Regions from separate parts of the Trichococcus flocculiformis genome, predicted to be linked through region 1. Evidence: predicted binding sites of a transcription regulator. Region 1 holds the regulator's gene; each other region holds the start of a gene.
What was found. The regulator Rex, encoded in region 1, represses fermentation and respiration genes when NADH is low (regulators of the CRP and FNR family bind a similar motif). The targets are predictions, from matches to a motif close to TTGTGAANTANTTCACAA.
Positions count from the first base shown of each region.

Region 2: the regulator Rex is predicted to act here: its motif matches at 5,252-5,269, upstream of ACKPCD_RS03390 (glycerol dehydrogenase).
Region 3: the regulator Rex is predicted to act here: its motif matches at 5,651-5,668, upstream of adhE (bifunctional acetaldehyde-CoA/alcohol dehydrogenase).
Region 4: the regulator Rex is predicted to act here: its motif matches at 2,451-2,468, upstream of ACKPCD_RS01610 (FMN-binding protein).

Region 1 is NZ_OY759718.1:851,542-859,084, reverse strand. It holds gene ACKPCD_RS04405 (DeoR/GlpR family DNA-binding transcription regulator) at 1-500, opposite strand, end outside; gene groL (chaperonin GroEL) at 1,143-2,756, opposite strand; gene groES (co-chaperone GroES) at 2,785-3,069, opposite strand; gene ACKPCD_RS04390 (CPBP family intramembrane glutamic endopeptidase) at 3,430-3,939, shown strand; gene ACKPCD_RS04385 (DUF4305 domain-containing protein) at 3,981-4,187, shown strand; gene ACKPCD_RS04380 (redox-sensing transcriptional repressor Rex) at 4,595-5,227, opposite strand; gene ACKPCD_RS04375 (ABC-F family ATP-binding cassette domain-containing protein) at 5,577-7,532, shown strand.
Region 2 is NZ_OY759718.1:656,271-663,813, forward strand. It holds gene ACKPCD_RS03375 (lipocalin-like domain-containing protein) at 135-2,807, shown strand; gene ACKPCD_RS03380 (NfeD C-terminal domain-containing protein) at 3,021-3,605, shown strand; gene ACKPCD_RS03385 (flotillin family protein) at 3,606-5,120, shown strand; gene ACKPCD_RS03390 (glycerol dehydrogenase) at 5,289-6,386, shown strand; gene ald (alanine dehydrogenase) at 6,383-7,495, shown strand.
Region 3 is NZ_OY759718.1:1,639,717-1,647,259, reverse strand. It holds gene ACKPCD_RS07930 (ZIP family metal transporter) at 1-741, opposite strand, end outside; gene dinB (DNA polymerase IV) at 782-1,912, opposite strand; gene ACKPCD_RS07920 (metal-dependent transcriptional regulator) at 1,938-2,582, opposite strand; gene adhE (bifunctional acetaldehyde-CoA/alcohol dehydrogenase) at 2,849-5,452, opposite strand; gene ACKPCD_RS07910 (post-transcriptional regulator) at 6,075-6,356, opposite strand; gene yajC (preprotein translocase subunit YajC) at 6,391-6,738, opposite strand; gene tgt (tRNA guanosine(34) transglycosylase Tgt) at 6,816-7,543, opposite strand, start outside.
Region 4 is NZ_OY759718.1:247,777-255,319, reverse strand. It holds gene ACKPCD_RS01625 (FAD-dependent oxidoreductase) at 1-788, shown strand, start outside; gene ACKPCD_RS01620 (NusG domain II-containing protein) at 861-1,283, shown strand; gene ACKPCD_RS01615 (polyprenyl synthetase family protein) at 1,319-2,299, shown strand; gene ACKPCD_RS01610 (FMN-binding protein) at 2,509-3,054, shown strand; gene ACKPCD_RS01605 (FAD:protein FMN transferase) at 3,170-4,237, shown strand; gene menA (1,4-dihydroxy-2-naphthoate polyprenyltransferase) at 4,249-5,190, shown strand; gene ACKPCD_RS01595 (GNAT family N-acetyltransferase) at 5,187-5,669, shown strand; gene ACKPCD_RS01590 (PTS sugar transporter subunit IIABC) at 5,930-7,543, shown strand, end outside.

The DNA.
Region 1 (7,543 bases):
GCTTTGCTGAAACGGTAATTCCTCATTTGCATTTGGCTGACTGGTCCGATGACTGCTTTTGTCTCCATCTTGATTTTGCCGCCGATAAGGATTGTCTCGAGTTGCAAATCCGCCAATAAGCTAGCATGTGGGACGCCGTTTGTGACGACCAAGATGCTCTTGCCCTTCAAAAAGGGAATCATCTCATAGGTGGTAGATCCGGCATCCAAAAAAACAATGTCTTGGTCGCTTACCAATTGAGCTGCCTTTTCAGCAATCCGTTGTTTATCCTGAACGTTTTTGGATGTTTTATCCTCCATCCTGTCCTCAGCGGAAACGCTATAGTTCCGCTTTGCTCCGCCATGGACACGAACCAAGAAACCAGCCTCTTCAAGAGTGCTTAAATCCCTTCGTATCGTTGATTCAGAACTTCCAGTCTGATCAACAAGCTCCTGTAATTTTACAATGTTGTCTCTGGCTAAAGTGTCTAGAATGATTTTATGCCGCTCTTCTGTAAGCACTTTCTATCACCTCTCGAACAAAAATATACCACCCAAACGGGAATAAAGCAATCATTTTCATCCAAAAACAATAAATTTCATCCACAAGCATCCAATAACATTGACGGGAAGGCTTTTCATAAGATTTATTATTTTTATTTCCGAACCGTATATTGGCGCTTTCCCCAAAAAGAACAAAAATAAAGCTGACCAACAAAATTCTGTTGGTCAGCCTTATTTAGTGGTTGTACAGATTTTCTTGTTCACTTTCGTAAACAATTCGTCCTTTAATAGAAAGATTCTAAATCCTGTTTTAGTTGAACTCTGAATTGCAGAGGGTTCCGCCTAAGTTGATAACCACACACGGACAAAAAACGTCCGCTTTGTGGGTATCCTCTTAGTGCTCACCCTCTAAACGCAATTCATCGTATCCTGTTTTAGTTGAACTCTGAATTGCAGAGGGTTCCGCCTAAGTTGACAACCACACACGGACAAAAAACGTCCGGGTATCTAAATGCGAATCATCACATCCTGTTAGAACGGTTCTGAATCCTAGAGTTCTCCGCCTAAGCTGAAATCACCACCTCGACCAAAACCAGGTCGTGGTGGTGATTTCCTCTTAGTGCTCAAACTCTGAGCTCAGGATTCATCACACACTGTTTTTTACATCATGCCCATGCTTGGGTCCATTGATGGGGGTGTTGCTGGGGCTGGACGGTCGGCTACGATCGCTTCTGTCGATAGGATCAGGGCAGCTACGCTGGCTGCGTTTTGTAAAGCGGAACGTGTCACTTTTGTAGGATCCACGATTCCTGCTTCTATCATGTTCACCCACTCATCGGTTGCGGCGTTATAACCCATACCAACTTCAAGTCCTTTGATCTTATCGGCTACAACAGAGCCTTCTTTACCAGCATTTTCAGCGATTTGTCTCACTGGCTCTTCCAATGAACGCGCTACGATGCGCGCACCTGTTGCTTCGTCGCCGGTCAGTTCCAACGCTTCAACGCGTTTTTGAACGTTGATCAAAGCTGTACCACCACCGGATACGATACCTTCTTCAACAGCGGCGCGGGTTGCATTCAAAGCATCTTCGATACGCAGTTTGCGTTCTTTCAATTCAGTTTCGGTAGCAGCTCCGACTTTGATGACACCGACGCCACCGGATAATTTCGCAAGACGTTCCTGTAATTTCTCACGGTCAAACTCTGAAGTTGTCTCGGCTGATTGCGCACGGATGACCGCAACACGCTGTTCGATGGCTTCTTTTTCGCCGGCTCCTTCAACGATGGTTGTGGAATCTTTGGTTACGACAACTTTACCTGCACGACCCAAATGTTCTACGGTAGTATCCTTCAATTCCAAGCCTAAATCCTCAGCAATAACGGTACCACCTGTCAGGATTGCGATGTCCTGCAGCATTTCTTTACGGCGGTCACCGAAACCAGGTGCTTTGACTGCCGCTACATTGAATGTTCCGCGCAATTTGTTCAATACTAATGTAGGCAACGCTTCGCCGTCAACATCATCAGCAACGATCAACAATGGGCGACCTTGTTGCAGGATCTGTTCCAATAAAGGCAAGATGTCTTGGATATTGGACAATTTACGATCCGTGATCAGGATATAAGGTGCTTCCAATTCTGCTTCCATTTTGTCGTTGTTGGTGACCATGTATTGCGATAGGTAACCGCGGTCGAATTGCATCCCTTCAACAACATCCAACTCGGTTTCGATCCCTTTTGACTCTTCGATCGTGATGACTCCGTCGTTGCCGACTTTCTCCATTGCTTCCGCAATCAATTCGCCGATTTCTTTCGATCCGGACGATACAGCAGCTACCTGTGCGATCGACTCTTTTGAATTTACGGTTTGGGAAATTTCTGCCAAGCCTTTTACGGCTGCTTGAGTAGCCAATTCGATACCGCGACGGATGCCTACCGGATTTGCGCCTGCTGTAACGTTCTTCAAACCTTCACGAACGATCGCTTGTGTCAAAACAGTGGCAGTCGTTGTACCGTCACCAGCAATGTCGTTTGTTTTGGAAGCAACTTCGGAAACCAATTTCGCTCCCATATTTTCGAAACGGTCTTCCAATTCGATTTCTTTGGCGATTGTCACGCCGTCATTCGTGATCAATGGAGAACCATACGCTTTTTCTAAAACAACGTTGCGGCCTTTAGGTCCTAATGTCACTTTTACGGTATCTGCTAAGATATCCACACCACGAAGCATTGCTGCTCTTGCGTCTTCTGAAAATTTAATGTCTTTTGCCATTTATCGATTCACCTCATGAATTTTATTTTTAGTCCAGAATTGCTACGATGTCGCTTTCTTTGATCACTAAGTATTCTGTGCCTGCATATTTGACTTCTGTGCCTGCATACTTTTCGAAAAGGACAGTATCCCCCGCCTTTACGGTCATTTCGATGGTTACGCCGTTATCCGTCACGCGGCCTGCTCCTACAGCAATAACGGTACCGGTTTGGGATTTTTCTTTAGCGGACGACGGTAAAACGATGCCGCCTACAGATTTTTCCTCTTCTTTGGCAACTTCTACAATAACACGGTTTCCTAATGGTTTTAACAAGATGATCCCTCCAAAAATAAGTTTATTTTAGCACTCATCAACTCAGAGTGCTAAGTTACATTTCTATATTAATCAATCTCCAATTAATTTGCAAGAGGGAAGCCGATTTTTTCTGATTCTATTTTTTTACGCTATTATGCTATACTGTTTATCAAGCGTAAGACGTCAGTTCTCTCAGAAAGGTACTATTATATGAATAAAAAAATACGTTCCAGGTCAACGTTAGCCATACAGATCATTCTCATCTATCTCGCTTCTCAGCTTCTGCCGGTCGTTATACTTTTTTTCATTCCGGAGGCAGATCGTATCGCAGCGGCTATGAATCTCTCGCTATTCTTCGCTTTCCTAGGGACTGTCCTTATGGTAGCATGGAATAGCAGAAAAAAATGGACACCACAAAACAGCCTTACAGAGCAACCAGCCGCCCCAATCGGAAAAACGCTCGCGATCGGAATCTTTGGCTTCTTGGGAGCTATCCTGATTCAGATCGTCGCGATGAACGTGGAGTATCTTTTGTTCAAGATGCCCGTGATTTCCGAAAATACGGAAGTATTGCTGGACTTGACAAACCGCTATCCATTCTTTATTTTTAACATTATCATCTTTGCACCTGTGATGGAGGAATTTGTATTCCGTAAAGCGATTGTCACACATCTGGTTGATGCAATCGGGATCGTCGGCGCAGCCACTATCAGTGCTTTGCTTTTTGCGATTGCGCATAATGATGGGCACTATTTGGTTTATGGCTCTCTGGGACTATGGTTTTCTTTCCTTTATTACAGAACAAGAAACATAGCCACTCCGATGATTGCGCATGCGTTGATGAATGCCGTATCCGCTTTGCCGATTCTCTCCCAACTCATTTCGTAAGGCACGTGAAGTCCGCTATTTAGGAAAAAGAAAGGAATAACATGACTTTAAAAAATCTATTAATTCAAGTAATCATCCGTTTTGTTTTCGCAATCCTTTTCATTTCGCTGGCAGTCGACGCAGTGAATACTGCAGGGTGGGGATTCATGGCCATCATCAGCGTGCTGTTCGCAACAAGTGATGTCGTAAAAGGCGTTCGCATGTTCAACGCCTACCTGAAAATCAAAAACAGCATCGACAAAAACTAGGAAAAGCGGTACAAGCCCGCTCTGCCTCGAAAGAAATTTAGGAAATCTGGCCTCGCAACGTTTCCTACGGTCACCTTGTACTAGGGCTCTAAGGGATGAATCCCTAAGAGTCCCATGCAAATGAGCATCGTAGAGCGCAATTGCTGAGAGACTTCCTGCGTCAGCAGGTTAGTCGAACAGTATCCTTGGCTCGAAGAGACAAGGGGTTCCTGCCTCTCTTTCCGAGAGGCAGGCTTGGACCGCTAGACATCACTTTGGAAACACCAAATAATTTGCTGACCTTTAAATCACCCTTGGTGATGCATTTCTTTGTTCAAAATGTATACCTACTTGCTAATGAAAAAAAGAAGGATGAGGCGGCCTCATCCTTCTTTTTGCGTTTTCTTATCATCAACTGCCGACTTTGCTCAGCCGATATCATTGTCCAAGAAATAAATCAACGTCTGCAATTCATTCGTCAAATCCACATTCTGAACGCGGACATTTTCCGGAACGGAAAGACGGATCGGGGTAAAGTTCATGATGCCGCGAACGCCCGCTTCGGTCAAACGGTTCGTTGCATCCTGCGCAACTTCTTGGGGAACGGTCAGAATGGCTACATCAATCTGTTGGATACGCAACTGCTCCACCATATCCGTCATGGGGTACACCGGTACACCACTGAGGATTTTACCAACAATGCCTTCATTGACATCAAATGCTGCACTGATGCGCACATTGTTGCTTACGTGGAAGTTGTAGTTCAACAAGGCATGACCCAAATTACCCACACCGATCAAAGCAACGTTCGTCAAACGGTCCTGATTCAAGGTTTTGCTGAAGAAATCCAACAAATACTCGACATCATAGCCGTATCCTCTTTTACCCAGTGCGCCAAAATATGAAAAATCCCTACGGATAGTAGCACTATCCACTTTTACTGCTTCACTGAGCTCAGTGGATGAAACACGTTTTTTACCAGCGTTATGCAAAAAGCGCAAATAGCGGTGGTAAATCGGCAACCTCCTTGCCGTAGCTTTTGGAATATCATTCGTCGACATTTTTTCTCCTCTTCTTTCCTCTTTCATTTCGTAACTCATAGTGTTTGTGCGGTTCCGACAAACTTTAAAAAGTATGTTCACATACTTAAGCTTTCATTTCATACTGCCTATTATATCACCTGATTGTGAAAAATCTACTAATTTGTTCGAAATCGGACTTGATTGTGAAGCCTTTTTTGAACAACATGTGAAATACTGTAACAAATGTAAGCGGAGTCGCCAACATTTTTTCACATGTACAAATACGTGAATATAGCAATAACTTTGCTTGTCCCTATCGAATCAATGCATGCTGTGATAAAATGGAAGGGATAAATGCCAGCATTTGCTTAGAAAGAGGACACTACATATGATTTTACTGCAAGGACAAAATTTGGCGCGCCTTTTTGGGGCGAGCGTCTTATTCGACAATATTCAAATTACTGTTCAAGACCATTCGCGTATTGCACTCGTCGGCCGAAACGGAGCCGGCAAATCGACCTTGCTGAAGATTTTGGCAGGCATCGAAGCAACGGATGCCGGCTCTGTTTCAAAGAGCAAGGACGTAACGATCGGCTACCTGGATCAGCATAGCGCGGTCGATTCATCCAACACGATTTGGCAGGAAATGTTGACCATTTTTGCCCCGCTCATCCAATTAAGTAAGGAAGCTGAACAAGCCGCCGTCGCTTTGGGGGATCCGGACTTGCTCGAGGATGAAGAAGCCTACCAAAAAGCTCTGGAACGCTATGACCATCTCCAGCATACTTTGCACGAAAAGAACGCGTACGGCTATGAATCCGAGATCCGTTCGGTGCTTCACGGATTCCAGTTCTACGAAGGAGATTACGATCGTCCGATTTCCCAATTGTCAGGCGGCCAGAAAACCAGGCTTGCCTTGGCCAAAATCTTGCTTGAAAAGAACGACCTGCTCATTTTGGATGAGCCCACCAACCATCTGGACATCGATACGCTGGCTTGGCTGGAAAATTATCTGATCGGTTACAACGGTTCGCTTTTGATCGTTTCCCATGACCGATACTTCCTGGACAAAGTCGCCACGGAGGTGTATGAAATCAGCCGCCACAAGATCCAGCACTACAAAGGCAACTACTCCTATTATCTGACCGAGAAAGCCGCCCGCCTGGAGCAGGAATTGAAGGCTTACGAGAAGCAACAGGATGAAATATCCAAATTGGAGGATTATGTCGCCCGCAATCTGGCGCGCGCTTCCACGACCAAAATGGCGCAAAGCCGCCGCAAACGTCTGGAAAAAATGGAGCGGATGGACAGACCGAAAGGCGATGAGCGTTCCGCTCGCTTCTCTTTCGATATCGCAAAAGAAAGCGGAAATGTCGTCTTGACGCTGGAAAACGGGGCTGTCGGCTATGCCGATAAGATCCTGGCTGATCCGATCAATCTTGACATCCGTAAACAGCAGGCGATCGCGATCGTCGGGCCGAACGGGATCGGCAAGTCCACTTTGCTGAAGTCGATCATTTCCGAGATTCCGCTTTTGAAAGGCAGAGTCCAGCTCGGCGCCAATGTCGATCTCGGTTATTATGACCAAGAATTAGGCAACCTTTCCAAAAACAAGAGCGTTCTCGCCGAAATCTGGGATCTTCATCCCACGCTGAACGAAAAAGATGTGCGCAGTATCCTGGGGAGCTTCCTGTTCTCCGGCGCCGATGTCGAAAAAACGATTCCGGCATTGAGCGGCGGCGAGAAGGCAAGGCTTTCGCTCTGCAAGCTGGCACTGGACCAAAAGAATTTCCTTGTCCTCGATGAACCCACAAACCATTTGGACATCGACAGCAAAGAAGTGCTTGAAAATGCCTTGATCGATTATGACGGCACCCTGCTTTTCGTATCCCACGACCGCTATTTCATCAACCGGATTGCGACAAACATTGTCGAACTTTCCGCTGAGGGCAGTAAATTATACCTCGGGGACTACGATTACTATATTGAAAAGAAACAGCAAGAAGCGGCGTTGGCAGCTTTGCAGCAGGCCGAAAACGCCACGGAAACAAACGCTGCCGTTGAGCCTCTTTCGAAAGCAAAAGGGGATTACGTTTCTTCCAAGGAAAAACTGAAATTGGAAAGAAAACTGGCTCGGCAGGTGGAGGCTTTGGAGGATGAATTGGCGACCGTCGAGGAGGCCATCGCTGCGATCGAGCTGCAATTGACCGAACCGGAAGTCTACGGTGACCATGAAAAAGTCCAACAGTTCAACCAGCAGTTGCTCGCCCTACAGGCACGGCAGGACGAGCTGATGCAGGATTGGGAAGATCAGACAACCGCTCTCGAGGAACTGAATGAATAGTGAAGCCGATA
Region 2 (7,543 bases), 200 kb from region 1:
CATAATAGTTGTACGAACAAATTAAATGTGATATCTTAATTTGTAAGTACATCTATTTTGTGCGGAATCAAATGTTAGCGGTTGCAATTATAAAGGGGGCGTTTTTTATCATTACCAGGTCAAGAATATCCAAGTTGTTGCTTTGCGGTATGGCCATCAGCATGGCTGCAACGGTCCAGTCCAAGTCACAGGTGCACGCGGCAGAATCAGATGAGCCCATCACTTTCTCGAATGCATCGGTCCACGATCCTTCCATCATCCAAGATCAGAAATCCGGGATGTATTACGTATTCGGTTCGCATATCGCAGCCGCGAAATCGCCGGATCTGATCAATTGGCAGAATTTCACCAACGGCTACACCAGTACGGACAACACGATTTACGGTGACCTGAGCGGAAACCTTTCCAAATCCTTCGCTTGGGCCGGGGAAGATGATGCTGACAGCAAAGGCGGCTATGCGGTCTGGGCGCCGGATGTCATCTGGAACAAGCAGTACAGAAATGCGGACGGCAGCAAAGGCGCCTACATGCTGTACTACAGCGTTTCATCTACTTACATTCGTTCGGCTATCGGCTTGGCTGTGTCCAAGAATATCGAAGGACCCTACACATATGTCGATACGATCATCTATTCCGGATTCACGGAGGAAGAAACGTATGATGCGAACAGTGACGTCAACAAGCAATGGGAGAGCACAAATATCGATGAGCTGATCGAAGAGGGCGTACTGGAAGAGCCTAATCCAGAGTGGTTCACGGAAAACGGTGTCTACAACAATGCGGAATACACGAACGCCATCGATGCCAATGTCCTGTACGACAAGCAAGGGAAACTGTGGATGACGTATGGTTCGTGGTCGGGCGGGACCTTCATTCTTGAATTGGACAAAAAGACGGGCATTCCGCTTTACCCGGGCGAAGACGGCGTGACTAAGGACGGCCGAATGATCGACCGTTATTTCGGAACCAAGATCGCCGCCGGGTATGGGCGTTCTTCTGAAGGGACTTATGCCGTCTACGACAAAAAAGCAGGCTATTATTATCTTTATTTGACATATGGTGGATTGGCGTCTGACGGCGGCTACCAGATGCGACAATTCCGTTCGAAGTCGATCACAGGACCTTACGTGGATGCAGCAGGAAGCGAAGCCGTCTATCCCGAAACCTTCGACAAAGGTGTAGGCAATTTCCCCGGGGTCAATGACCATCAGGATATCGGCAACAAACTGATCGGGAACTTCCTGTTCACCCGCGAATTGGGTGAGGACGGAACCGGGGACGGCGTCGGCTATCTGTCGGCGGGACACAATTCCTATTACATCGATGCCAAAGCTGATAAGGAATTTCTCGTGTTCCATACCCGCTTCCCGAACAAAGGCGAGACGCATGAAGTGCGTGTCCATCAGACGTTCAAGAACAGCAACGACTGGCCGGTTCCGACACCGTATCGCTATGCCGGCGAGACGATAACGGAAGTGACCCAAGAAGAAGTCACCGGCACTTACAAATTCGTCAACCACGGCAACCAGATCACCGGCCAATTGACGGAATCCACACTGATTCAGTTGCAGGCTGACGGTACGGTTGCGGGGGCACAGGCAGGCACATGGCGGCTGTATGATGATTATCGGGTTGAGCTGAAACTGGCTGACGGCACTTATGACGGGGTGTTCATCAACCAATGGGATCCGACGACAGAAGCGTGGGTCATGACCTTCAGCGGCATGTCCGAGAGCGGACAGGTCATCTGGGGAAGTCAAAGGAGTACGACAACGGACGCGCAGCAGATGGAGAAAATCAAAGCGGAACTTTCTGCGTCCATGCCGGAATCCGTCGTGAAGAACATCGAGTTGCCGACTACCGCTGCGGGCGGAACCACTATCCAATGGACTTCCTCCGATCCTGCAGTCATTTCGGAAACAGGCGTCGTCACACGTCCCGAAGCGGACCAACCGGCAGCGATCGTGACGTTGACGGCACTTATCCAAAACGAGCTGCAATCGGAGCAACTCAGCTTCGAAATCCAAGTCGAACCGAAGGAAGCCGGCAAGCTTTCGGCTTATTATTCCTTTGATGAGACCTATCAGAATGCGGCAGGCGATCAAACCGATGCGCAAGTGACCGGGGACCGGATCAACAACACAGGCGGAGCTGTGCCGTTCGTTGAGGGTATCAAAGGGCAGGCTGCTTCGTTCGACGGTAAATCCGGACTGTCGCTTGGAAAGGGCTTGATCACCCAGAATGCCTATACCGTAGCTTTTTGGATCAATCCAGCTGAGTTGAATCAGTTCACGACGGCCTTCTTCGGGGCTGCCACTGAGCAAAGTTGGATCAGCCTGACGCCTGTAGGTCCAGCCAACCAGACGATGCTCTGGTCCGGTCAGCAATGGTATGATGCGCCGATCGGTTCCACCATCCCGGCTGATACGTGGAGCCACGTGGCCTTTACCGTTTCGGATGGAAAGGTTGCCGTCTATATCAATGGCGAGGAACGGTTCGCGGGTGAGGCGTTCCCGAACATCTTTGAAGGTTCAGCTGCATCATTCGGCTTGGCCGTCAACTACTGGGATCAGCCGTTCAAAGGTCTGATCGATGAATTGTACATCCAGGACGGCATCGTCCTCCCGGCGGATGAAATCAAAGCGCTGTACGATGAAGGGGCCGCAGTTAATCCTGATGCGCTCGTCGCCGAAACATCCGTCAGCCAATCGACTTTATTGTACGGCGGACTTGCTATCGGAGTTATGGCCATCGCTAATGTTTCGGGGATTTACTTCAACAAGTCAGGTAAGAAAACAGAAGAGTAGTTCATCCGAATGGGGAAGCCATGTTTTCCTTGAACGGAAATGCAAAGAGGCCGGATCGCTGTATCGGGGCCTCTTTTGTTGATTGCCGACAAGGCCGGATTTGAATAGCCCGGAAGGGTTCTGGCTTTACTTCAGACTCTATTTGTTCGATAATGAACATGAATGCGGCTCATTTTTGTGACAAAAAATTTATCGAAAGGAGGATGACGAAATATGATTACACTTTTCCGAACGATTGAGCCGTTGGAATTGCTGTTCATCATTGGTGTGGCCGGCACTGTCTTGACATTCCCGCTCAATGATATTTTGTCTGTGGGCTTCTACGATATCACTGATTTTTTTCTGGGCATTTTGACGGCGAGCCTGCTCGTCAATGCGCTGCAAAAATCGGATAGTTGGTCAAATGCCTCGTTCGCAGTGGCTTTTCTGGTTGTTTCAGCTTTCATCATCGCCTTCAAGATTTTCTTTGTCCTGCCCTTATTGAAGCGCGCGGAAAACAGCACCATCACCAGCTCAAAAGATTTGGAAGGCAAAGAAGCGACGGTGACCGTGCCGATCGGGCAGAAAACGATCGGTGAAATCATCGTATCGACCGGATTCGGTAAAATGAACAGAATGGCGCTCATCTATGCCTGTTCCGACACCGCGGATATTCTGAACATCGCCAGCGGAGAAACGGTACTGATCATTGAAGTGCGGGATAACATCGCCTATGTCACGCCCTACAGAAATGCTATCCACAGCCCTGTGGATAAAACGACTGAATGGAATCAAAAAAAATATAAAGGTGGAAAATAAATGACGAATTTTTTAGATCAGTTTATGGGTATCGGTATTTTAGTGGTTTTATTGGTGGTTGCTTTGATCATTTTCATCGGGCGCTACAAAACGGCTTCGCCGGATAAGGCGCTGATTGTCAGCGGGAGTTTTCTTGGCAGCAAGAATACGCACATCGACAAAGCGACCGGCAACACGATGAAAGTGGTGCGCGGCGGTGGTACTTTTGTCATCCCGGTATTTCAGACAGCCAAGGAGCTATCGCTCTTGTCGAGCAAATTGGAAGTCAGTACGCCGGCTGTCTACACGGAGGAAGGGGTTCCTGTCTCAGCTGACGGAACAGTTATCATTAAGGTCGGTTCCACAGTGGAAGAAATAGCCACAGCAGCCGAACAGTATTTAAGCAAGCCGACAGAGGATCTGGAGAATGAAGCCCGCGAGGTTTTGGAAGGCCATCTGCGCTCTATTCTGGGTTCCATGACGGTCGAAGAAATCTACAAGAACCGCGATAAGTTTTCGCAAGAAGTCCAGGCAGTCGCCAGTGTTGATTTGGCTAAGATGGGCTTGGTCATCGTCTCTTTCACCGTGAAGGAAGTGACCGATGAAAATGGTTATCTGGATGCTCTGGGACAACCGCGGATCGCCCAGGTCAAACGGGATGCGCATATCGCTCAGGCTGAAGCCGATAAGGAGACGCGCATCAAGCGTGCCCAAGCGGAGCAAGAATCGAAGGAAGCCGAAATTTTGAGAGAGACCCAGATTGCGGAATCGAATAAACAGAAGGAATTGAAGCTGGCGGCATTCCGTCAAGAGCAGGACGTAGCCAAAGCAAAAGCCGATAATGCTTATGCGCTGGAAAAAGCGCAGCTGGACATCTTGTTGAAAGAAAAAGAAATGAACGTTGACATAACGGAACGTGTGAAACAAATCGAACTGGAAGAGAAAGAAATCATCCGGAGAGAAAAACAATATGACGCAGAAGTGCGTAAGAAAGCTGATGCAGAGCGGTATGCCATCGAAACCAAAGCGGCTGCCGACAAACAAAAAGCAATCTGGGAATCCGAAGCAAGGGCCAAAGAGAAGGAACTGAACGGTTTGGCGGAATCTGCCAGCATCCTTGCGATCGGGGAAGCCGAAGCGAAAGCGAAGGAAGCTTTAGCGAACGCGTTGAAACAATACGGGGAAGCAGCCATCTTGACGATGCTGATCGAAAAATATCCGGATATCGTGCGTGCCGCTGCGGAACCGATCTCCAATATCGACAGAATCACGGTAATCGATGGCGGCAACGGCAGTCAAGGGGCTGCAAAAGTGGCCAACTATGCCAGTCAAGTCCTCACTGCTACCCAGGAAGGCCTCAAAGAAACGACCGGAATGGATGTGACTGCTTTGATCGAGTCTTTCATCGGAAATAAAAATATCGGCAGCAAACTGGGCGCGCTCAATGACACCTTGTCTGCAGACATTTCAGCTGATAAGGAGATCAGTCCAGCGGCAGCCGGCAAAGAACCGGAATCGGGAGTAGCAGTTTCTTAAAAGTAGGCATACAGCCAAGGCCTAACAGTCAGAATATTCATAAAATCAGAATCCTTCGGAAGCCCAAAAGCTCCGAAGGATTTTTTTTTTGACCAGAAAAAAACGGGGCGTAATTGTGGTAAAATCATTATATGATAATTAAATCACAATTGGAAAAGGGGCGCGCATATGGCTTATCGTGTTTTTCGGTCGCCTAGCCGGTATATTCAAGGAGTAGGCGCTATAGACATATTAGGGAAGGAAACGGCTGTCTATGGGAAAAGGGCATTCCTGCTTACGGACGATTTCGTTTGGGGCTTGCTCCAGGAAAAAGTGGAACGGGCGCTGGAGGGTTTTCCTTACCATTATGAAGCCTTCACTGGCGAAGCCTCGATTGATGAAATGGTCCGTTTGGCTGACGCGGTCGCCGATGTCACTGCGGATGTGGTCATCGGTCTCGGCGGCGGCAAAATCATCGATGTCGCGAAAGGCATCGCAGCGGCTTGTGATTTGCCGGTCGTGATTGTCCCGACCACCGTTTCCACGGATGCACCGACCAGCGCCATCTCTGTTCTCTATACCGAGGACGGGTTGTTCGATCATTACCGGTTCTATGCGAAGAACCCTGATTTGGTGCTCGTGGATACGCAGATCGTTATTCAAGCGCCGATTCGATTCTTCGCAAGCGGTATGGCGGATGCCTTGGCTACCTGTGCAGAAGCGCTGGCAACGAAAGCCTCGGGGGAGAATGCTTTGGCCGGCGGTTTGCCAACGATTGCCGGCACCGCTATTGCGGAAGCGTGCGAAGAAACCTTATTCCGTGAAGGACTCAGCGCATTCGCTGCTGTCCAAAAAGGCTTGGTGACGCCGGCTGTCGAGGCGATCGTCGAGGCGAACACGCTGCTGTCGGGACTGGGTTTTGAAAATGGTGGCTTGGCCGCCGCCCATGCCATCCACAACGGATTCACGGCCATCAAAGGCGAGGTCCATCGCTTGACGCATGGGGAAATAGTCGGCTTTTGCCTGTTGGTCCAACTCATACTTGAAGAGCGCCCACAAGAAGAATTCAAAAGGTACAGCCGTTTCCTGGCCGCAATCGGGATGCCGACGACTTTGGCCGAGATGCATCTGACCGGAGCCACGCGTGAAGAGCTCCTTGAAATCGGAAAGCTTGCAGTGGCGCCGAGCAACACCATGAAAAATCTAAACAAAAACATAACGGCTGAGCAAGTCGTCGCCGCCATTTTGGCAGTGGATACATTCATCGGAAAGGAAGAAAAAGAATGATCATTGGAGTACCGAAGGAAATCAAAAATAACGAAAACCGCGTGGGAGTAGTGCCGGCAGGTGTGCAGATGCTGGTACAGAACGGCCACCAGGTAATGGTCCAATCCGGATGCGGTGTCGGATCGGGATTCGAAGACGGACAATACGAAAAAGCGGGAGCGAAAGTGTTGGCAGACGCAGGCCAAGTCTGGGCCGCGGAAATGGTCATCAAAGTGAAGGAACCGTTGGAATCGGAGTACAAATACTTCCGCGAAGACCTGATTCTGTTCACATACCTGCACTTGGCGGCCGCACCGAAATTGACGGAGGCGATGCTGCAAGGGGGCCTGACCGCAATCGGCTACGAAACGATGGTCGGCAAGAAAGGGGACTTGCCGTTGCTGACGCCGATGAGCGTCATAGCGGGCCGTCTTTCCGTCCAGATCGGCGCGCAGTTCCTGGAAAAACCATACGGCGGTAAAGGTATTCTGTTGAGCGGCGTTCCGGGTGTTGCGAATGGGAAAGTCGTCATCATCGGTGGCGGTGTGGCCGGACGCAATGCTCTGCAGATTGCGTTGGGTTTAGGTGCCCATTGCACGATCCTGGACGTCAGACCGGAAATATTGACGGAAATCGAAAATTTGTACGGAAACGCGGTCATTACGTTGCTGTCGAACGAGTGGAACATTGCCCATGCCATCAAGGATGCTGATGTCGTCATCGGGGCTGTCCTGATCCCAGGCCGGAAAGCGCCTACGTTAGTGACCGAAGAAATGGTGAAAAGCATGCAGCCGGGTTCCGTGATCGTCGACATCGCCGTGGATCAAGGCGGTATTTTCGAAACCGAAGATCGCACGACCACCCACGACAATCCAGTCTATGAAAAATACGGCGTCCTGCATTATGCGGTGCCGAACATGCCTGGTGCCGTCGCACGCACTGCCACGATTGCGTTGACAAATGTGACCTTGCCTTATGCTTTGGAGATTGCTGATCAGGGAGCAGTCCAAGCGGCAAGAAACAATCCGACCATCCTGACCGGATTCAACGTGCACAACGGCAAGTTGACGAATAAAGATGTCGCCGAATCGGTCGGTGCAGCCTACACCCCAATCGAAACTTTGTTGTGAAAGTTACCGGAATCCCTGCTATATCAAGCAGGGATTCCGTTTTTTGCA
Region 3 (7,543 bases), 790 kb from region 1:
CGTTTGCGACTCCGGAATCAGTTCCTCGACGACAACAAAGATCATGGCTCCGGCTGCAAATGCGAGCGCATACGGTAAAATCGCGCTCATCGATATGACGGCGGCGGCTCCGATAACGGCCGCAATCGGTTCAACGATAGCAGAAAGTTGGCCGTAATTAAAGGCTTTCAGCCTGCTGTTTCCATCGGCTCGGATCGGCATGGACAAAGCAGATCCTTCGGGTATGTTCTGGATTCCGATACCGATCGCCAATCCAACGGCGCTCAATAACGTGTTATCTTGGGATATACCGGCTGCAACCGCTCCAAACCCCACTCCAACTGCCAATCCTTCCGGGATATTATGGATTGTGATGGCAAGGAACAGCAACAGATTTCGGGAAGCCTGTGTCTGGGGCCCTTCGCGGTTTTCCATCGGTTCACCCAAATGCAGATGGGGAACGATTTTATCGGTCATGCGCAGGAATATGCCCCCCAAAAGGAATCCGATTGATGCCGGGACCCATGACCAAACTCCGTAGCCATTCTCTTCTGCATGAGAGATGGATGGGGCCAATAATGACCAGAACGACGCTGCGATCATGACTCCTGCAGCGAAACCGCTCATGACATCAAGGACTTTTCGGTTAACAGATTTGAAAAAAAATACAAATGAGGCGCCGATGATGGTACACCCCCAAGTGAACAAGCCTGCTATGAACGCTTGCATGATTGGATTTAATTGACTGAATGACTCTAACATGGTTTTTATCTCCCCTTTATAATGTAATAACTACTTTCCGCTATAAGTGCTTTGTATTCCATAACGGCAACTGGATGTTCTCGTAATGGATAGGATCAAGCTGAGTGATGGTGATCCCCAATAAACGTACGTGCCGTTCTATGGTGCCATGGTCCAGCCAAAGTTCCCAGGCGTGTTGAAAAATATCCTCAGCTTGGGAAAAATGATCGACCCGAGTTTTTCTGCGCGTTAGGGTATCGAAATCGGCGTAGCGGATTTTCAATACCATCGTCCGACCGTGCAGCTTGCTGTTATGCAGCGCAACATGGACAGCCTGAGCGATTTGTTTCAGCTCCACCCTGACCTGATCCTCATCAGACAGGAACTGTATAAAAGTATGTTCTTTCCCGATCGATTTCCTTTCCCTTTCGGGCTCCACGGCTCGGTTGTCGATGCCTCTGACCCGTTGATAGAGGACATATCCATGCTTGCCGAATTGTGAAATCAATTCACTTTGATCAAAAAGATAAAGATCCTCTCCGGCATGAATACCCAACAGTTTCATCTTTTCGACGGTCTTCTTGCCGACGCCATAAAACTTTTCGATGGGCAACTCCCATAAAAAACGGGCGGCCTCGTCCGGTGTGATCACAGTCAAGCCAGCCGGTTTCTGATAATCGGAAGCAATCTTTGCGATGAATTTATTGTAGGAAACCCCTGCCGAGCAAGTAAGACCGGTTTCCTGCCAGACTTCCCTTTGAATTCTTCGGGCAATCACAGTCGCACTCGACAGATTCTGCTTATTCTGGGTGACATCCAGATAGGCTTCATCCAATGACAAAGGTTCAATCAAATCGGTATAGCGCGCAAATATGCCTCTGATCTGTCGGGAAATCATTTTATAGTGATTCATTCGCGGAGAAATAAAGATCGCTTCAGGGCAGAGTTCAAATGCTTTTTGCGCACTCATAGCCGAATGGATTCCAAATTTCCTGGCGATATAGTTAGCCGTGGTCACTACCCCTTTGCGACCGGTTTCTCTTGGGTGATTCGCTATGACAATCGGCTTACCGCGATGTTCCGGGTGGTCCCTTTCTTCAATCGAAGCGTAGAAGGCATCCATATCCACATGGATGATCTTCCTGCTTTTATCATTTTCGGGCTCCTTAAATGTCAAGATCCCAATCTGCATACTGTTCTCCTTACTTTAGCCGGATTCATTGCACATAAATTTTACTTGCTGCTTTGAAACTGATTTGGTGGGACTGATGATTCTGCGTCTCAAAGCTATAAGGACCCTCATACGGCTCCACATTTGTCAGCAGATAAGGTACGCTTAACTTTACATTCTTTTGGAGCAAATACGCCAGGAATTCTTGATCGTCATCCACTTCCCTGATGATAAAGCGGGTACCGACTTCCAATTCGGTCAATGGTTTGCTTTCATAAACCTCAATCCGCCCTTCTTTGTCGGGGATTACACCCCCATGCGGATCATATTTAGGAAATCCTAAATAAGCATCCAGTCTGTCGACGAGTCGATCTGAGGATACATGCTCAAGCAGTTCGGCCTCTTCGTGCACTTCGTCCCAATTAAAATCCAATTTTTCCGAGAGGAATACTTCCCAAAGTCGATGTTTCCGAATCAGCTTATTTGCTATCAATTGTCCCTTTTCGGTGATCTGCACACCCTGATACGGGATGTGGCTGATCAGGCCATCCTTGAGTAATTTGACTGACATTTCGGTAACAGAAGCGGCAGAAACGGATAAGGCCTGCCCAATTTGTTTATTATTGACAAGCTGTTTGTCTCCACCTAATTCCATGATTACTTTCAAATAATCTTCTTTGTGCGGCGTCATACGCCCCCTCCTTTTTAGGTTAACCTAAACTATATTTCATATTATACGACTAATTGGATCGATTGCAAGGCTAAAACTTAAAATAAGCCCTTCCATTTCAGTATATATTAGGCTTGAAAACCTAGTAAGGATGATGGACGACAAATCAGCGGAACCCATTGGGCAAGATGGACAAGCCCTTATATTTCGACGGACTCCGTAATGCCAAGTTATTTTTTGTAAGCAAAAAAGCCGGGAGCGCGTCCCGGCTTTTTCATTATATTCTCTTAACCTTTGTAGGCTGCGTAGATGATTTCTTTCAATTCTGAGATTAATGGTTGTTTAGGGTTAGCTGTTGTACATTGGTCTTCAAATGCCAATTCAGCTAAGCGGTCTGCATCGCGTTCAAGCATTTCTTCAGTGATGCCTTGTTCACGGAAGTTCATCTTGATGCCGATGTCTTGACCTAATTTAGTGATTTCAGTCGCCAAAGCTTCAACCAATTCAGCAGTCGTATTGCCTTTGAAACCTAGGTAGCGAGCGATTTCAGCGTAGTCTTCGTCTGCACGGAAGTACTCATATTTAGCCCACAACGCATGTTTTTGCGGATCGATCGCATTGTAGCGGACGATATGCGGCAACAGGATAGCGTTCGTACGGCCGTGGATCAGATCCCATTGACCGCCGATTTTGTGTGCGATCGAGTGGGAAATACCCAGGAACGCATTCGCGAAGGCCATACCAGCCATAGTAGAAGCATTGTGCATTTTTTCGCGTGATTCTTGGTCGCCGTAATTGTATGAATTTCTCAAGTTTTCGAATACCAATTTGATTGCTTGTAAACTCAAACCTTTAGTGTAGTCGTTTGCCAATACGGAAACAAAAGATTCGATGGCATGCGTCAATACGTCCATACCGGTATCTGCAGTTACAGATTTAGGAACACTGTATACGAATTGTGGATCCACGATAGCAATATCAGGAGTCAATGCGTAATCAGCCAATGGGTATTTGATGTGTGTTTCGCTGTCTGTGATAACCGCGAATGGCGTTACTTCCGAACCAGTACCTGAGGTAGTTGGGATGCAGACAAGTTTCGCTTTTTCCATATCCTTGATCTTGTAAGTACGTTTGCGGATATCCAAGAATTTTTGTTTAGCGCCGAAGAAGTCACTTTCTGGGTGCTCATAGAACAACCACATCGCTTTGGCAGCATCCATAGGAGAACCCCCGCCGATTGCGATGATTGTATCCGGTTGGAAGTCACGCATTTTTTCAGTACCACGGTTTACAGTGTTTGTTGTCGGGTTAGGTTCAACATCCGAGAAGATTGCGTAAGATACTTTGTTGTTGCGTTGCTTCAATTGTTCGATGACTACATCCACATAGCCGAATTTGACCATGCCGTCGTCGCAGACGATGAAGACTCTTTCGACATCTTTCATGTCACGTAAGTATCTAACTGAATTTTCTTCGAAGTAAACCTTCTCTGGTAATTTAATCCACTGCATATTATTTCTCCTTTTAGCAACAGTTTTCACGTTCAACAAATCTAATGCAGAAACGTTATGAGAAACTGAGTTTCTGCCGTAAGATCCGCAACCCAAAGTTAATGAAGCGATGTTATTGTTGTACAGGTCACCGATACCGGCTTGAGAAGATGGAGAGTTGATAAGCACACGACAAGCTTTCATTTCTTTTCCGAATCGCTCGATCAAGTCATTGCGGCGAGTATGCAGTGCAGCCGAGTGACCTAAGCCACCCAAATCAAGCATTTGTTTGCACAGTTGGATACCATGCTCTGTACTGTCTGATTTCATCATAGCCAATACTGGAGATAATTTTTCTCTTGACATTGGGTATTCTGCTCCGACACCTGGTAATTCAGCGACTAGCATTTTAGTGTTTGCAGGAACGTTCAATCCAGCCAATTCAGCAATCTTACGAGCGTGCATACCGACAACATTCGGTCTTACGCCAGTTTTGGCATCATTCATCACGACATCTTCCAATTGTTGGATTTCTTCAGGTTTAGCAAAGTATACGTTGTGCAGTTGGAATTCTTTTTTGACTTCATCATAGATTTCGCTGTCGACGATTGCAGCTTGCTCTGAAGCACAGATCATACCGTTATCGAATGTTTTTGAAACGATGATGTCGTTTACAGCACGTTTGATGTTTGCTGTTTTTTCGATGTAAGCTGGAACGTTACCAGGGCCAACGCCTAATGCTGGTTTACCTGTAGAATAAGCAGCTTTAACCATTGCAGCTCCACCAGTAGCCAATACGACAGCAACTTCTGGATGGTTGATCAATTCAGCTGTTTTTTCCATTGATACGCCTTCTACCCATTGGATACAGTCAGCAGGTGCGCCCGCTTTGATGGCAGCATCGTAAACAACTTTTGCAGTTGCAGCTGAACATTTTTCTGCGCTTGGGTGGAAAGAGAAGATGATCGGGTTTCTTGTTTTCATACAGATCATCGCTTTGAAGATTGTTGTCGAAGTTGGGTTGGTTGTTGGGATGATACCGGCAACAACACCTACAGGAGCAGCAACTTTCATGATTTGATCTACTTTGTTGTCTTCGATGATACCGACTGTTTTATTTTTTCTGATTGAGTGCCAGATATTTTCAGCGGCATACATATTTTTGATACATTTATCTTCATAAACGCCACGGCCTGTTTCTTCAACTGCCATTTTTGCAAGTGGCATATGTTGCTCCATTGCAGCTAATGCCATTTCGTGGACGATGTGGTCGACTTGTTCTTGGGTATAATCTTCAAACAGAGTCAAAGCTTTTTGGGCTTTTGCAGTGTAGTTGCTGATTTCTTCTTTGGCAGTCATCATGGGTTTTTTCTCCTCTAAAACTACTTTTTCTTTACTCATGTGAGATCCTCCTAAAAATATATGTTATCCTTTTCACATGCTTATTATATTTCATGGAATTTCGTTTGTAAAGCGGATAAATGTGATATTTTTCACTTATTTCCGGAACAGCCATTGTAAGCGTGTTCAATAGGTTTTTATGCCTCTGCTCGTTTTCACAAATAGTTTATGGAAACAGTCTTCATCTCAACTTTCTTATTGTGAAATAATTATCATTGTTCGGATTTTATCCGAAAAAAATTTTTTTGAATTTTTTTCCGCAGCGAAAAACGACGTGGTCGTTAGACGTCCCTATCTAATTAATTTGCGCCATTCCGAGACCGCTGAACCGAATAAATCCGCCTGCTAATAATCCAAACCTTCTTTTTTGTAATTAGAGATTCATATTTGAGCGCTAAAAATAATTTTTGTTTATTTCACAGGACCAAAAATGTCCCGACTTGATGATGTCATCAAAAAATTCAATCACCTCGCAAGACCATTATACGAAAATTTGCCCGGCATTCCGAATCATCCATCATTGTTCCGCTTAACTAAATCAATGTTACTAGCGATCGCCAGAAAATCAGGTATTCAAAAAAGCACAATACTCTGCAGTATTGTGCTTTTTACGGGAAACGATTTATAGGAAATCATCAAAATTGATTTCATCTAATGAAGAGACCTTATAGACTTGCGCTTCTAAAGCAACAAAATCAAAGTAATGGTTTACCGTCGTTTTCATGATATCCCGGATCTGCTGGTAATAATGTGGAGGGACAGTATGCTTCCAAGAAAATTCCTTGAAATAGCGATAGATATCGTCGACTTGGATGTTTTCGTAGCCCAGTTTATTGAACTCAGTTGCTTTCAATTTGAACCATGGCTCCAATTGATCATATTGTTTCTCTGATATAGTAGGCAATCGCCGCCCCTCCTTTCCGATGGATCAAATCGCTTTACTCTTCGTTATTGTCTTCTTGTGTTTGCTCTGTTTCTGTTGCTGTGAAATCTTCGACAATCGCATCATCCGTTGTGATTGTGGCAACCTTCGAAATGCGTGAAATAGCGCGTTTTTCAAAAGTCAGAAAAATCCCTTCGCAATCCAATACGACTGTGTTATCAGCAGAATTGATTTCTTCAACAATTCCGTGCAAGCCGCCGATGGTGACTACTTTATCCCCTGGCTTGATTTGACTCAGCATATCCTGTGTTTTTTGTGCTTGTTTCTTTTGTGGTCTGATCAGGATGAAATACATTACGCCGAACAATACCCCATAAAAGGCAATCATGATTACTGTATCCATACATTTTCCTCCATCTGTGGATTATTTCTATCTATCCTCCACTTTACCAAACTTTAAGTTAGACTACCACCCAAAATCTAAAACTTCTTCGGATTTTCAACGTTGAAGCCGTACTCTTCCACGAATGCTTCCCTGAATTCCAATAGATTATCATCCATGATGGCTTGGCGCACATTTTTCATCAAGTTTATCAAGAAATGGAGATTATGATAAGAGGTCAAGCGCAAGCCAAATGTTTCATCAGCTTTGATTAAATGACGAATGTACGCACGTGTATAATTTTTGCATGTATAGCAATCGCATTTTTCATCCAATGGTCGGAAATCCCGTTCATATTTCGCATTCTTGATGACCAAACGGCCGCTGCTTGTCATACAAGTACCATTTCGCGCTATTCGAGTCGGAAGCACACAGTCGAACATGTCGATTCCGCGGATGACTCCATCGATCAAGGAATCCGGTGCACCTACGCCCATCAGATACCTCGGTTTGTTCTCCGGCATGACTGGCGTCAGGTAATCCAGCACACCATTCATCTCTTCCTTCGTTTCGCCGACCGAAAGTCCACCAATCGAATAACCTGGAAAATCCAAAGAAATCAGTTCTCTGGCGCTCTGCAGCCTTAAATCCTTGTAGCCTGCACCTTGGATGATGCCGAACAAGCCTTGTTGATCGGGCTTTTTGTGGGCTTCGAGGCCTCGCTCTGCCCATCTTGTCGTTCTTTCGACAGACGCTTTGATGTAATCATAGCTTTCGCTGTAAGGAGGGCACTCGTCAAAGCTCATGATGATATCGGCACCTAGCT
Region 4 (7,543 bases), 600 kb from region 1:
ACGGTGTGGCCTACTTGATGGACAAAATCCATTTGAGCGGTTTCTTCGCGATGCTCGTGAAGCATATCGTGAACTTGTTCTACTTCATGACAATCGGATCGGGCTATTATTTCGTACAATACATCTATCATGAATTCTTCCATATCAAAGAAAAACGCAACATCTTCCGTGGGCATTTGTCGCGTTTGGGCAATGTACTCTGGGCACTGCCGTTGCGCGTCTTCTACGGCAGCATGTGGACATGGGAAGCGGTCAAGAAGATCTTCGGCTTGTACGGTACGACTTCTTGGTTCGGCGATGATGTCGTCTTGCCTTTCGCTTGGCTGAAGGAAGCGACGACTGGTGCATCCGAAGCAGTAACGGAAACAGTCAGTCATCCTGTCTTCGGTTTGAGCTATGCATACGGTGAAGAACCGATGATGATCTTCAAAGAAGCACCTGAGTGGTTCAACAGCATCATGAAAATCATGATCCCGAACGTGGAAATGGCTTTGTTCTTCCAAAAATTCATGACAATCGTCGAGTTACTGATCGGTTTGGCGATCATCGCGGGCTTGTTTACGTTCTTGGCGAATGCTGCAACGATCGCATTGGTGGTCTCGTTCTCCTTATCCGGCATGTTCTATTGGGTGAACATGTGGTTCATTCCAGTGGCTATCGCTTTGATGAACGGTTCAGGCAGAGCCTTTGGGTTGGACTACTATGTGATTCCTTGGATCCAGAAGAAACTTGACAACTGGTGGTATGGTAAGACAAAATCAATCTATAGACCGGGTATTGGTCAATAATAACGATCTAACAGGGTTAAGGTGGGGAGACTTGCCTTAACCCTTTTCTTTTCGAAAGAGAGGGATGGGGAAATGAGGAAATACCTGAAAATGATCCGCAGGGGCGATCTGCTCATCATTCTTTTTTTGATGGGAGCTTCCTTCCTGCCGTTGGGGGTCTTCAGCTATCATCAAGCCAACGCTGAGAGTGCCGATCATATTGCGGTCATCAGTGTGGACGGCAACGTGGTGAAGGAATTTGTCTTGAAGGATGACGGCCAAACGGAGACGTATGTTTTCCAGGACGACCATGGGCACGAGAACGTGATTGTGCGCGAAGGAACCCAAATCCGGATTGATTCCGCCGATTGCGACGACCAATTGTGTGTGCGCATGGGCGCGAAGGATGGCATCGGGGAGACGATCGTGTGTCTGCCGAACCGCGTACTGGTGGAGGTGCGGGGTACTCAAGGAGCGACCGATGAAGATGAAGAGGCCCTCGACATCATCTCCTGATAATTACTTAAGGGCAGAACAAAAAGGAGTTCAGTATGAAAATTCATTCGATGTGGGACCAGTATCCGCTGTTGCAAGGGGAATTGGTCGCCACCAATGAGCTGTTGAAAAAAAATATAACGCTCAAAAACCAGGCGGTAAGGGAAGCGATTCTCGCGCGCCTGCTTTCAGGTGGGAAAATGCTGCGGCCGGCCTATTGTCTCTTGTTTTCGTACTATTCCCCGCAACGGGATGCGGAACGGGCGCAGGCAATCGCGGCTGCATTGGAGTTGTTGCATACGGCTACGTTGATGCATGATGACGTAATCGATGAAGCCGGCACACGTCGCGGCCAGGAGACGATGAACCGGGCATTCGGCAATCAGATCGCTGTCTATTCGGGGGATTATCTCTTCACGGTCTGCTTCCGCTTGCTGTCCGAATACGCGGGTGACGCAGCGGTGTTAAAAATTGATACGAATGGGATGGAGAGTATCCTGATCGGTGAGCTCAATCAGATGGATATGCGCTACAATCCGGATATGCGCATGCGTGATTATTTACGCCAGATCCAAGGCAAGACGGCCCAACTGTTCGCCTTGAGCTGCTATGCAGGGGCCTATGGATCGGATGAGGATGAGAAGTTGGCTCGGCTGGCCTATCGGATCGGGCACGACATCGGCATGGCCTTCCAGGTCATGGATGATATCTTGGACTACACGCAGGATGAAGAGACTTTGGGCAAACCGGCTCTGAGCGACTTCCGTAACGGCATCTACACGGCACCTGTGCTGTATGCGATGCAGGTTGACCGTAAAGCTTTCGCTAGTTATATCGCCAAGGGGGCGGATGTGACCGCCATGGAGCTCGCGGAAATCCATGCTTTGGTGGAAAAATACGGCGGGAACCGCGCCGCGCAGGCACTTGCCAAGAAGTACACGATAAAAGCGCTGAAGCTGATCAAAAAATTGCCGAATCATCCGGCAAAGGAAACGCTAACGAAATTAACTGAGCAATTGCTTTATCGCAATATGTAGCAAAGCTTCCGCTGCACGCTATGCGGATGGATAGCCACTCATTTTAAAACAAATCATTAGAAAATAATGGGTTTTTTGTTAAATATATGAATTTTATTTGGCTAAAGATGTAACAAATGGTATGATAAGTAAGTGGATAGATATCGGGAGTTTGTGATTGGAATCACATATCTAACCATTATAATAAAAAGAACAGGGTGGGATAGATTATGGAATTAAAGAAAACGTTATCTACAGCAACTCTTTTGCTGGCATCAACTTTCGTATTAGCAGCTTGCGGCGGAACGGATACAGAAACTGAAACAGAATCTTCAGTAGCGGCTTCATCAGAAGTTGTGGCTGAATCTTCTTCAGAAGCTGCTTCAGAAGCAATGGCTGAATTACAAGACGGCACATACACATTGGTTGAAAAGAACTTTGACGCTCGGGGCTGGAAAACTGAATTTTCGATCACTGTCGTGGACGGCAAAATCACAGAGTCAACTTTTGACAACGTGAACGAAGCCGGCGTGAAAAAATCCGAAGATGCAGAATACCAAGCGAACATGTCAGAAAAAGTTGGCGTAGGTCCTGCTGACTACTTCCCGGCATACAACAGCCAATTGGTTGAAAAACAAGATCCTGAAGCGGTGGAAGTCGTTACTGGCGCTACAAGCTCTTATGATTCTTTCAAAGAGTACGCACCATTGTTGGTTGAAGCAGCTGAAGCTGGCGACACAACTACAATCGAAATCGACAACGCAGTCGAAGAATAAGGCGTTTTTCCACTTTTTTAGGTGGATTCAGCAAGAAAAAAGATTATTATAGACAGGTAGGGACAGCGTTCTTGTTCCTGCCTGTCTTTTTTAAATGGGAATATGGGGTGAATCGATGAGAAAATATATGAATAAGATCGTCTTGATCGGCGCCTTGTTGCTGACGCTCCTTATCGGGGGATGCGGCAACGGCGGCGTGCAGGAAGAAACGGCGATACGCAAAGAGCCGTACGAGAAAACGGAATTTCTGATGGGCACCTATGTGACGGTGCGCGTTTATGATGAAGGCAAAGAGGCGGTGCTGGAAGAAGCTTTCGCGCGTGTCGAGGAACTAGCCGATAAGATTACGGTGAATGAACCTGGATCTGAAATCGATGCGATCAACGCTGTTGCCGGGACGGAAGCGGTTGAACTATCTGAGGATATCTACCCGTTGGTACGGAGTGCTTGGGATTACAGCAAGGCATCCGATGGTAATTTCGACCTGTCGATTGGGCCGATCACGGAACTGTGGCACATCGGCTTCGAGGATGCTAGGAAGCCGGAGCAGAGTGAGATTGATGCGGCGCTGGCGTTGGTCGATTACGAACGCGTCGTGCTGGATGATGCAGCGCGGACGGTTCAGTTGGCTGATGCGGCGATGCGCTTGGACTTGGGTGCCATCGCAAAAGGCTATATCACCGACGAAGTGAAGGATTTGTTGGCGGAGAATGGTGTTACGACGGCCATCATCGATCTTGGCGGCAACGTTTATGTCATGGGCGGTTCGCCTTTGCGTGAAGGGGAGTCTTGGAATGTAGGCATCCAGGATCCGATGGCTGCGCGTGGGGAAACGATCGGCAAAACGAAACAAAAAAACCGTTCGATCGTGACTTCAGGCATTTACGAACGCTATATCGAAGTGGAGGGTGTCAGCTATCACCATCTGATGGATCCGGAAACAGGCTATCCGTTCGATAACGATATCGCCGGTGTTTCTATTTTGTCCGATAAATCGATCGATGGCGATGCCTTGTCGACGCTTGTCTTTGGCCTCGGGCTGGAAGCTGGTCTGGCCTATGTCAACGAACGGGATGATATCGAAGCCGTTTTTGTGACTAAGGACAAGAAAGTCTACGTTTCGGATGGATTGATTGATAATTTTGAACTGACGAACGACGAGTATGTTTGGGAAAATGAATAGGGGTGAAAGAGATGAATGTACCTGTATTTTTGGAATTTGTGGAAATCAAGACTAAGTTAGCCAGTTTGTTTCCGTTTGTGCTGGGTACCTTGTTTACGCTTTATCATTTCGGCAGCATCAATGCGCTGAACACTATTTTATTCTTTATAGCGATGGTCGTATTTGATATGGCGACGACGGCCATCAATAACACGATGGATTATGTAAAGGCGAAGAACCTGGTTTACCGTGATGAGGAAAACATCCTCGGAAAAGCTGGGATTTCCGTCAAACAAGCAGCCAAAATCATCGTTTCAATGATTGCCTTTGCAGCGCTGCTGGGATTGATCCTGACCGTGAGGACCGATCTGTTGCTGCTGATGATTGGGGCACTCTGCTTTGCGATTGGGATTCTTTATACATTCGGGCCTTTTCCGATTTCGCGGATGCCCTTAGGTGAAGTGGCATCAGGGCTGACGATGGGCTTCGGAATCTTTTTCATCGCTGTTTTCGTGAATGTGCCGGTCGGAACGCTGGCTTCGCTCCTGCTGCAGTGGCCGAACTTCACGCTGGCGGGGAACAGCGCGAATCTGCTGATCATTCTCTTGCAGTCGGCTCCACTTGTGTTCAGCATCGCCAACATCATGCTAGCGAACAATATCTGCGACTATGAAACGGACATTTCCAACCACCGCTATACGTTGACTTTCTACATCGGGAAGCCAGTTGCAGTGCGTCTTTACGCCTGGTTGTATTATGGGGCTTTCGCTGCAACGACCTTTTCGGTGTTGTTCGGAATCTATCCGGTTTGGATGCTGTTCATTTGGGCAATCTTCCCGATTGTTCAGCGTAACATCAACCGTTTCAAAGCCAAACAGGAAAAAGCGACAACTTTTGACTTGGCAATCAAAAACCTGATTCTTTACCATGGGTTGGAGATCATCCTGTTGATCGTGTCTCTGATTCTGAAATGATCACCATTAGAGACGGAGCCCCTGCGGATGAGTTTTTCCTGAAGGAAATGACTTATCAGGCGATTTATTCGCCCGAAGGCGGGGGCTTTTTGCCGCGTAAAATATTGGAAGAACCTGCAATCCGGCGCTACTATGCGGACTTCGGCAGAGAAGGCGACGTGGCATTCATAGCATTATCGGATGATAAAGCCGTCGGAGCGGTGTGGGTTCGGCTTGCGACAACGGCCCAAAAAGGCTACGGTTTCGTACGCTCAGATGTGCCCGAACTCGCAATCGCGGTGCTGCCGGCCTTCCGCGGGCGCGGTATCGGGACGGCGCTGTTGGAGCAGATGCTGACGCATCTGCATGCAACGGGTTTGGAGGCAGTGTCCTTGAGTGTGTCCCGCTCTAATCCGGCGCGCAAGCTCTATGAGCGGCACGGATTTTCCCTTGTGAAAAACCAGAAAAATTCTTGCACAATGTTGATTGGACTAACATGACTATACAAGTTAGCGTTTTCATTAAAATTACTTAAGAATGCCCTTGGAATTGTGTCTGAAATGTTACTTCACGCTTTTAATGAAAAGGCAGTTGCGTTATAATGGCTGAGGATTCAAAGTACCTTATCTTTCAGAATCTTCATTTATTAATCAATAAAGCGCTATATTCATCTCCTGCATTATCCGTCCGTTTAAATAAAGAGAACAAGGTCAGTTGTCCTGTAACGGAGCTTTCCTTGTCCCTATTTGGAGGATTTAAAATGAAGGACAAAATTTTTGGTATTTTGCAGCGTGTTGGGCGTTCGTTTATGCTGCCAATCGCCATTTTGCCAGTAGCCGGACTCTTTTTGGGTATCGGTGGGTCATTTACTAATGCTACGACACTAGAAACATATGGTTTAACAGAACTGATGGGTCAAGGGACATTCATTTATGATGTTCTGAACGTAATGAACCAGGCTGGATCTGTTGTCTTTGGCAACTTGCCGTTGATCTTCGCTGTCGGCTGTGCCATCGGTATGGCGAAAGCTGAAAAAGCGACTGCATCTTTGGCTGCTGTCATCGCCTTCCTGATCATGCATTCATCCATCGGCGCTATGATCGTAGCCCGTGGCGGCGCAGATCAGTTCATCGAAGGTTCCATCTCAAACGTATTGGGTATCGAGTCATTGCAAATGGGTGTTTTTGGAGGTATGATCGTCGGTTTGGGTGTTGCTGCACTTCATAATCGCTTTTATAAAATTCAATTACCAGCTGCTCTTTCGTTCTTTGAAGGCACTCGTTTTGTTCCGATCATCTCATCGATCGTCTACTTGTTCGTAGGTATCCTGATGGTCTTTATCTGGCCGCCAGTGCAAGAAGGCATCAATGCGATCGGTGCTTTGGTACAAGGTTCCGGTTACGCTGGAACATGGCTCTATGGTTTCATGGAGCGTGCGTTGATTCCGTTCGGTCTGCACCACGTATTCTACTTGCCTTTCTGGCAAACAGCAGTGGGCGGAACGATGGAAGTCGGCGGAAAAATGGTCGAAGGTGCACAAAACATCTTCTTCGCGCAATTGGCTGACCCTGACACAACTGTCTTCAGCGTTGCAGCTACCCGCTTCATGTCAGGTAAATTCCCGTTGATGATCTTCGGTTTGCCTGGTGCTGCTTTAGCGATGTACCACACAGCTAAACCAGAAAAAAGGAAAGAAGCCGGCGGACTATTGTTGTCTGCTGCCTTGACTTCCATGCTTACTGGTATCACTGAGCCATTGGAATTCACATTCTTGTTTGTGGCGACACCGTTGTATGTCATCCACTCTGTTTTGGCCGGTGCTGCTTACATGTTGATGCATATGTTCAACGTTGGCGTCGGTATGACTTTCTCAGGCGGATTCATTGACATGTTCCTTTACGGTATCCTGCAAGGGAATGCCAAAACAAACTGGATCTGGATTGTATTCATCGGTCTTGCGTACTTCGTGGTCTACTACTTCCTGTTCTCGTTCTTGATCAAGAAGTTCAACTACAAGACTCCAGGTCGTGAAGATGATTCGACTGAAGTGAAATTGTATACACGTGCTGACATGAATGCGAAAGCGCAAGAAGGCGCTGCAGACATTGCCTCAGTCGTGAAAAACGAAACGGATGAAATGTCCGCTTCCATCGTTTATGGTTTGGGTGGCGCAGCGAACATCGTGGACGTCGACAGCTGTGCAACTCGTCTGCGTACAACCGTTGCAAACGGAGATTTGGTTGATGCGGAATTATTGAAGGGCACGGGAGCATCCGGCGTCATCCATAAAGGAAACGGCGTTCAAGTTGTTTACGGACCGAAAGTTTCTGTCATCAAATCAAACCTGGAAGAATTCATCGAAAGCGGCAGTGCC